3 linked regions of the Spartinivicinus marinus genome follow. The protein of the gene in region 1 interacts with the protein of each later gene in a pairwise test. Links are inferred from orthologs where the notes say so. Each region holds a gene or a part of one and is shown in the gene's direction. Other genes may lie near its edges.

Evidence for each region.
Region 2: the proteins of dnaA (region 1) and OQE68_RS19070 interact in binary tests that used the Escherichia coli proteins (3 or more experiments, as listed by UniProt). The link is inferred for Spartinivicinus marinus from one-to-one orthologs.
Region 3: the proteins of dnaA (region 1) and nadE interact in binary tests that used the Escherichia coli proteins (3 or more experiments, as listed by UniProt). The link is inferred for Spartinivicinus marinus from one-to-one orthologs.

What each region holds. Positions count from the first base shown.
Region 1 is NZ_JAPJZK010000001.1:2,585,675-2,588,595, forward strand. Bases 1-2,842 are described here. They hold dnaA (chromosomal replication initiator protein DnaA), read left to right. Parts: upstream 1-571; coding sequence 572-2,113; downstream 2,114-2,842. Other genes in these bases: dnaN (DNA polymerase III subunit beta), read left to right, coding at 2,165-2,842. In the rest of the region: more of dnaN, read left to right, coding at 2,843-2,921. UniProt on the Escherichia coli protein: Plays an essential in the initiation and regulation of chromosomal replication. Binds in an ATP-dependent fashion to the origin of replication (oriC) to initiate formation of the DNA replication initiation complex once per cell cycle.
Region 2 is NZ_JAPJZK010000001.1:4,250,427-4,253,344, reverse strand. Bases 42-2,880 are described here. They hold OQE68_RS19070 (phosphoheptose isomerase), read left to right. Parts: upstream 42-1,083; coding sequence 1,084-1,677; downstream 1,678-2,880. Other genes in these bases: OQE68_RS19055 (glutathione S-transferase N-terminal domain-containing protein), read right to left, coding at 2,863-2,880; OQE68_RS19060 (ClpXP protease specificity-enhancing factor), read right to left, coding at 2,339-2,749; OQE68_RS19065 (BON domain-containing protein), read left to right, coding at 1,674-2,252; OQE68_RS19075 (YraN family protein), read left to right, coding at 525-902; OQE68_RS19080 (penicillin-binding protein activator), read left to right, coding at 42-544. Outside these bases: more of OQE68_RS19080, read left to right, coding at 1-41; more of OQE68_RS19055, read right to left, coding at 2,881-2,918. UniProt on the Escherichia coli protein: Required for the timely initiation of chromosomal replication via direct interactions with the DnaA initiator protein.
Region 3 is NZ_JAPJZK010000001.1:1,820,524-1,823,469, reverse strand. The notes cover bases 42-2,908. They hold nadE (NAD(+) synthase), read left to right. Parts: upstream 42-963; coding sequence 964-1,854; downstream 1,855-2,908. Other genes in these bases: OQE68_RS08255 (asparagine synthase (glutamine-hydrolyzing)), read left to right, coding at 1,946-2,908; OQE68_RS08265 (hypothetical protein), read left to right, coding at 216-938; OQE68_RS08270 (sulfotransferase family protein), read left to right, coding at 42-232. In the rest of the region: more of OQE68_RS08270, read left to right, coding at 1-41; more of OQE68_RS08255, read left to right, coding at 2,909-2,946. UniProt on the Escherichia coli protein: Catalyzes the ATP-dependent amidation of deamido-NAD to form NAD. Uses ammonia as a nitrogen source.

The sequences.
Region 1 (2,921 bases):
CGCCAATTCTATTCGTTAATGTTGAAGTTGTCCACATCAACTGACGTTTTAACTCTTCGCTTACGATTTTCTTCCATTTCAGCCAAGCAGACAAATTATTATTAATAATTAATATTCTTCTTAAGAAAAGAGAGTGTTTTGTTATTGATGTTATTATTAGAGTCAGCCTTTTCTGTGGATAAGTAACTTTTAACCTTTGATTACTAGTCTTTATAAGAATAATAAGTTTGTGACTATCTTGAGTATTATTTGTGTAATAACTATGAAAATCTTGTGCAACAATTGTTGATAAAGTTATCCAATGAGTTAACCACTGGGTTGTACACAGGGTTATCCTATTATCCACTAACAAGTTATTCACAGTAAATTTTTTATGTTAATAAAGCTGTAAACAACTTGTTATCATCTTGTTTCTAACTTTCTAATAGCTTGATTAGTATAGATTTTTTTTATCCAAGTAGGGCTTGTAATCAGTCAAAGATTGATGTGGATAACTTTATTAAGAAGATATAGAATGAACCGTTGTGTAATCATTTGTCGCCTGTTGACACATTGATAAGGGGAGAGATTAGTGTCGCTCACAGTCTGGCAACGATGTCTTGAAATTTTACAGGATGAGTTGCCTTCTCAGCAGTTCAATACTTGGATAAGACCACTCAAGGTTGAACTTGAGGGCAATGAACTGACAATGTTTGCTCCCAACCGGTTTGTAAAAGACTGGGTTAAGGAAAAATACTTAGTCAGAATTGAAGAGATTCTAAGCGAGCTAGCTGAAGGGATGCCTTTTTTAGTTATGCTCGAAGTAGCTGTGCGTAAACCTAGTTTTTTAGCGGGTGCTCGCCAACAAAACCAAGCTGCTAATCAATTGGCTTCTAAAGTTCGATCCAGTAATCAGTCGATAGCTAAAGATAGTGCTGGTAGTTTTGTAAATCCTCTGACCAATATTGGTAATACTGAGAGTCAAAACGAAAACCTAACAACAGAAGCAGAACCTACTCAACTGGATGTATTAGCTGAACTGACAGAAGCAACTAGCCATAGCAAACCTAGGCCAGTTTCGAGACAGGTTGATGTTGAAGGTGGACTAAAACACAATAGTTCACTTAATGTAGATTTTACGTTTGATAGCTTTGTGGAAGGTAAGTCAAACCAACTTGCTTTAGCAGCAGCAAGACAAGTGGCAGAGAACCCAGGTGCTGCATACAATCCATTATTTTTATATGGTGGAGTTGGCTTAGGTAAGACTCACTTGATGCATTCAGTTGGTAACTTTCTAGTCAAACAAAATAATCACGCGAAAGTTATTTATCTACATTCTGAACGATTTGTTGCTGATATGGTGAAAGCCTTACAGCTAAACGCAATCAATGACTTTAAACGCTATTATCGCTCAGTTGATGCACTATTGATTGATGATATTCAGTTTTTTGCTGGTAAAGAGCGCTCACAAGAAGAGTTTTTTCATACTTTCAATGCTCTTTTAGAAGGTGGTCAGCAAATGATCCTTACTTGTGATCGCTACCCAAAAGAAATTAATGGTTTAGAAGAACGCTTAAAGTCACGTTTTGGCTGGGGGTTGACAGTTGCTGTTGAACCTCCTGAGTTGGAAACGCGAGTTGCCATTTTAATGAAAAAAGCAGAGCAAGCGAAAATTGACTTACCCCATGAGTCGGCTTTTTTCATTGCACAGCGAGTGCGTTCTAATGTCCGTGAATTAGAAGGTGCACTAAAGCGGGTAATTGCTCATGCTAACTTCTTAGGCCGTCCCATTACTATCGACTTGATTCGTGAATCCCTCAAAGATTTGTTGGCACTTCAAGATAAGCAGGTCAGTATTGATAATATCCAGCGAATGGTCGCTGAGTACTATAAAATAAAGATGGCTGATATTTTATCAAAACGTCGTAGCCGCTCTGTTGCTAGGCCACGACAGGTGGCGATGGCTTTATCGAAAGAGTTAACCAACCACTCTTTGCCTGAAATAGGTGATGCATTTGGTGGGAGAGACCATACGACAGTTTTACATGCTTGCCGTAAAGTGAAAGAACTGACTGAAACCGATTCAGAAATTAGAGAAGATTACAAAAATTTGCTCCGGTCATTAACGACTTAGAAATTATTATAGTGGTTTTCCTGTTGACGACTTTTGTATGAGAAGGAAATGATGAAATTTACTATTACCCGGGAAGCTTTACTTAGGCCTTTACAAATAGTAGCTGGTGTAGTGGAGCGAAAACATACGTTTCCGGTTTTGTCTAATGTGTTGTTAGTAGTTGAAGACAATCAGTTATCGCTAACAGGAACTGACTTGGAAGTAGAATTCATTGGTCGGGTTCCACTTGAGTCATCTGCTCAACCAGGAGAGATCACTGTTCCTGCTCGAAAGCTTATGGATATTTGTAAGTCATTACCTGATGAAGCGGAAATTGAAGTTAAACAAGACGATCAGCGAGTTTTGGTTCGTGCTGGTCGTAGCCGTTTCACCTTATCATCATTACCTGCCACTGAGTTTCCTAATATAGAAGAAGGTGAAAGTGCACATTCTTTTTCTGTTTCTCAGGCAAAACTTCGTCGCTTAATTGATCGAACTGCATTTGCCATGGCACAACAGGATGTTCGTTATTATTTAAATGGTATGCTATTAGAGTTACGTCCAGGTGAATTACGTGGTGTAGCTACTGATGGTCATCGTTTGGCAATGTGTACAGTCGAGGCTGATATTAATAATGCTGATTTACACCAAGTAATTGTGCCACGTAAAGGTATCTTGGAAATGGCGCGTTTACTGACAGGTGGTGATGAGCCAGTTAACATAGTCTTAAGTAATAATCATATTCGTGCTCATACGGGTGACTTTTCATTTACTTCAAAATTAGTGGATGGCAAGTTTCCTGATTATCAACGTGTTCTTCCTAAGGGTG
Region 2 (2,918 bases), 1.7 Mb from region 1 along the record:
ACAAGTGATCGGCAAGCAAATTCGCCATAATCCTAACCGCCGTGGCGATGTTGATATGGTATTTTTAGCTGCAAACGCTAAACAAGGCCGACAAGTAAAGCCTACCCTTGCTTATCATTATGGAGGAGATCTACCCGTTTACGCCACAGGCACTATTTTTACTGGAAACCCCAACCCAACAAAAGACAGTGATTTAGATGGGATTATGTTTCCCTCTATGCCCTGGTTAAGCGATCATTTTGATGACCCATTAAAGTCAAAAATTATTGATACTTGGGATCGCTCAAATACCCTTTATGGGCCTTTATTTGCACTGGGCATTGACGCCTATCGTCTCTACCCCAGGCTTCCTCAGCTAAAAACCGCTGAAGGCACTCGTTTATTTGGTGCATCTGGCTCCCTAACATTAAATTCTTATCAACAAGTTGAGCGAACCCAGCCATGGTTTTTCTTTAAAGGCGGCAAGCCACAACCAATGCCTGTAAACGCTTACCAACAAGAAAACAACGCGCCTGCGGTACATTATGGATTGGGGCAAGAATAAACCAACTGAAACAGGCCTGCGTTATCAACACATAGCGCAGCGCTTTCTTGAATCACAAGGGTTTAAAACCATTCAGTGTAACTTCCGCTGTAAGGTGGGAGAGCTTGACTTAATCATGAAAGACGGCGTCAACCTAGTATTTGTCGAGGTCCGATTTCGCAAAAGTCAGGCATACGGCACTCCTGCCAGCACAGTTACCCCACATAAGCAGCATAAAATAATTAAAGCAGCCCAGTATTATTTGATGGTGAAAAAACTAGACCTACCTTGCCGGTTTGACGTGGTTTCCATCACTAAAGATAGCCAGCAACAACCACATATCGATTGGATTCCTAATGCTTTTTTAGCTGATAACTAACCCAAAGCACAACTGCTTTGACATCTGCAAGCTAACTTTACGCATGCACCACTAGTGAATTCAGTTAAGAGAATTGATATTATAACAAGTTCCGTTGTCTATACCTTCTGCAGCACCCGTAATTAAGCCAATAACCGTATCAAAGAAAAGCTGATATAGAGTTATTGCAAGAGACCCTCTGATGGAAATAATTGATCACATTACCAATCATTTTTCGGAGAATATTGATGTCACTATTAAGTGCGCAGAATCACTCCCACCACTCATTGCCCACGCTAGTGAGCTATTAGTTAATACCTTACTCCACGACGGTAAGATTATTACCTGCGGCAATGGTGGCTCAGCAGCAGAAGCACAATATTTTGCTGCGAATCTACTCAATCGTTTTGAGCGAGAAAGACCTTCTCTACCTGCTCTCGCCCTAACAGCTGATACAGTCACTTTGACCGCTGTTGCCAGTGACTACAGTTATAATGAGGTATTCTCAAAGCAGGTCAGAGCACTTGGCCAACCAGGTGATATTTTACTCGCCCTATCTGCCAATGGCTATTCGGCAAATGTTGTACAGGCTATTCAAGCCGCCCATGACCGAGAAATGATAGTTATTGCGTTAACTGGCAAAGAAGGAGGTGATATGGCAGCCTTACTCCATGGCGACGACTTTGAAATCCGTATTCCATCACAATCTACAGCAAGAGTTCACGAGCTACACCGCTTTGTTATTCACTGTTTATGCGACTTAATTGATGAGCACTTATTTGGAGGAAGCTTATGAGAGCAAGCCATGCTATCTGTTTAATCAGCCTCCTGGTTTTCATAAATGGCTGTACTCCGATTTTAACAGCCACCCACGAAGGTCCTATTACTCAAAACCAAGGTAAACGTACTTTGGGCAGCATTGTTGATGATGAAACAATCGAAACCTTAGCCCAAGTCAACCTGGAAAAAGTAAACCCCGAATTTAAAAACAACCATGTTGTAGTCACCAGTTTTAATGGCACCGTTTTATTAACAGGACAAGTGGCCACAGAAGCATTGAAAAACCAAGCAGGCCAAGAAGCGAGAAAACTACAAAAAGTAAAACAGGTATACAACGAGTTAGAGGTATCCAGCCCCATTTCCTATCTTGCCCGTAGTAATGACAGCTGGCTCACCTCAAAAATTAAAACCAAAATGCTGGCTAATGAAAAAGTGCCTGCCTCAAGAGTTAAAGTGGTTACCGAAAATGGCGTAGTATTTTTAATGGGGCTGGTCACTCAGCAGGAAGCAAATGAAGCGGTTAACGTAGTACGCACATCTTACGGCGTACAAAAGATCGTCAAAGTGTTTGAGTATATTGATCAAGGATAATGGCGCTCTCTCCCACAGGAGGCTATCGCAAAAATCTCAAATCAAATTCCTTCTCCCCTACAAGAGAGAAGGAATTATAACAGCATTTATTTAACAACCTTCAAACTAGGACGTCCTGATGGCTTGCCTGATTTAACTGGTTCAGGAGACGTTGGAGCAGGATCAGGTGTTGGCTCTGGTGCTTCCTCAGAATCAAATACCATCCCTTGACCATTCTCTCTGGCATAAATAGCCATTACCGCATAAGTGGGCACATGCAAATGTCTGGCAATTCCGCCGAACCGACCATTAAAATCAATGGCATCATTACCAATTAGCAAGTCACGCACTGCTGTTGGAGAAATATTAAGAACAATCTGGCCATCTTTAACATATTCCTGGGGCACTTCAACTGTCTCCACCTCTGCATTCACTAAGACATAAGGTGTACAGTTGTTATCAACAATCCATTCATACAGTGCTCTAATAATATAAGGTCGACTACTACTCATCGACATAGGATAGTTCTCCAAACAATGGCCAGCTAAAACAAATAATACCTAAAAAGTAAAATTTAGATATAAAAAGAGGCACCAAAGTGCCTCCAACTCAATACTAAGTGCCAAATACCTTAGAGGCTTCGCATTTCTTTTTCTGCTTCAGACAGACTTTCCTTGAATGCCTCTC
Region 3 (2,946 bases), 770 kb from region 1 along the record:
TATAGATATGTATAACCAGTGGAATAACGATGTAATAGAACATGTCCCTTCAGATCGCTTATTAATATACAATATTAAAGACGGCTGGCCGCCATTACTAAATTTTCTTGGTATCAATTTAAAAAAGAATACTCCTTTTCCCAACTTGAACTCGCGTGATGTGTTCTTAAAGAGTATGAAAAATGATTTTCAAGCAGGTTTTACAGGAAAAAATCATGCAAGAGCACAATGACACTCAACCTTTAATACCTGCTCAGTTTTGTGCTATAACTTGTGATAATATGCGTAAGTTGGATGTGCATGAAACTGCGTATGTAATAGCACAATCATTTGTAAAGTACGAGCCTCTTTGTAAACACTTAGGTGTTTCTTTTATAAATATGTACGATACATGTCTTTCATTTATAGAGCAAACTTACGATGATCAATTGTCTTTAGTTTGTCGTAATAAAAAAGGTAATATTATTGGTGGTACTCTTTGTCGAGATTTAACAACTCCTGTATTTTTTCATAAAAACAGCCGAGCAGAGCCTAGTGCTGCATTGTTGTCGCAACTAATGGATATGTATTTCCCCCAAAGCATTATTGAGACAGTGGCGCGTGGTGAATATGTTGAAATATTTACTACGGCAATTTCTGCATCAAATTCAAGTAAAGGTATTGGGCGGTGGCTGATAGAGACTGCATCATCTCACTTTGCCAATCGTGGCTATCAATTTAGCATAACGCAATCAACTTCACCTGTAACACAATCATTACGAACCCAGTGTGGTTTCAAAGTTCTTGGCACTATACAATATGATGACTTTCTTTTTGAAGGAGAGAAACCATTTTCTGGTATCCGTTTTGATTATGATAAGCATAAAAACAAACTTTTTTCGTTAAATAAAGCTGGTATTGCTTTATTGAAGAAAAGCCTCCATTTTCATATAACGTAATAAATTAAACTATTAAGGTATAAAAATGAGCTATAGCCAATCCTTTATTTCTAAAGTTAGAAAAAAATATAAAGTTAGGCCATATATTGATCCAAAGCAAGAAATAATTGCTCGTGCTGATTTTATCGCAGAGCAAATTCTTGAAAGGAAAGCGCAGGGCGCTGTAGTGGGTATTAGTGGTGGCATTGACTCTGCTGTTGTTGGTGGTTTGGTTAAAATTGCAATAAAAAATCTCAATAACGATCCGAATAGAGAGTATGATTATAAATTTCATAGCCTTTATATGCCATATGGCATAAGACATGATAGGGATTATGCTTTGGAAATGGTTGAGTTCTTGGACCCAGATGAGAAATATGAAATGAATATGCAACCACCTGTTGATATTTTGCATGAAGATATTTTGAATAAACTTGGTGATAGGGGAGTAGAGTCACATCCATTTATTTCATTTGCTGCTGTTGCCAAAAATGCAAGCCTAGCGAATCTTTGTCGTTCGGAAAATATATCAAGAATGATGATGGCTACATTAAATTCATGGGGACTACTAACTAATTCAGTAGTTATGGGATGTCATAATGCAGCAGAGATTTTTACTTTTTTAGGCATTTTGTGGGGAACACGATGCTGTGATGTTGCACCTTTAACAGATCTTAGCAAGCGACAAATATCTGCATTGGCAAGTAAACTAGGTGTTCCAGAAGGTGTGATTAACAGAAAACCAGAGGGTGGTCTAGCAGTAAAGAACCCTAAATTAACTGATGAAGATATCTTTGGTAACGGAATCACTTATGATGAAATTGACGATTTTCTAGAAGGAAAAAAACTTGACGTAGATGTAGCCGATCGGTTGATGTCTATGTATGCAATGAGAAAACGCTATGGTGATAGAGAAGTAGAAACATATATTAATTGAGCCTATCTCCTACAAATGATATACCTTCCACAAGAATTTGATATGAAATTTTGTAATAGTTTTTTAGTAAATATTTAGGGTAAGGAGTTCTATGTGTGGTATTACCGCTTTGATTGGTAGTGAAATAGAAGAGGATATATTTCTACAGGCTTTTTCCATTGTTAAACGTAGAGGGCCTGAATATTCTGACTACAAAAGGACATCAATAGGTTTTTTTGGGCATGCTCAGCTTGCTTTTGTGCAAGAAGGCAAGAATAAGCAGCCGCTATTTGAAGAAGATAGTTATATAATCTGGAATGGGGAGATTTATAACTGGCAGTCATTAAATGAAATATATAAGCTATGTGCTATTAATGATACACAGTTATTAATGCGAGGGTTTATTAATTACGGTGAAAAATTTCTTAGTGAAATAGAAGGGCAGTTTGCTTTTATTTTAGTAAAAAATAATACTTTATATATTGGTAGAGATAGGTGGGGTATATCACCACTTGTATACGCATACAATAGTGAAAATGACCTTATAATCACAAGTACTGTTGAGTCAGCGGCCTGTATCAGACCTACCAAGGTATATACCGTTATGCCTGGTAGTGTTGGTAAATACAGTAATAGATCTTTTCATTTCTCAGAATGGTTTAATTTATCAAAAAAAAGAAAAAAATCAAGAAAATTTATAGCACCTGAATGCATAATGGAAAAAGTTAAAAAGCAGGTAGAAATTCGTATTCCAGACAAACCTGAGGTGCTTTTTACAACGATAGGTGGAATAGATAGTCAAACGGTAACAGCTTGTGTTGCTACTGCAACCCAGGGTAAATTTGGTGGTGCGATTACAGTTGTACCTTGGTCGGAGCAAGATCCAAAAAACATAACATTAGGTGATTATAATGAAGCTAATGCAACTGTACAGTTGTTAAAGCAAAAAGGACTACTTATACGTCACTACGTTATTCAATTAACTCCAGAGTATATAATTAACTCATCAAGTGGTGTTGCTCCTCTTGACCGCGTTTTAAAAGCTTTAGGCCCAAACTTAATGAATGTTTGCTGTGGCTTAGCGGAAGACTGTGTCGCGCAATGTGTAAAAGA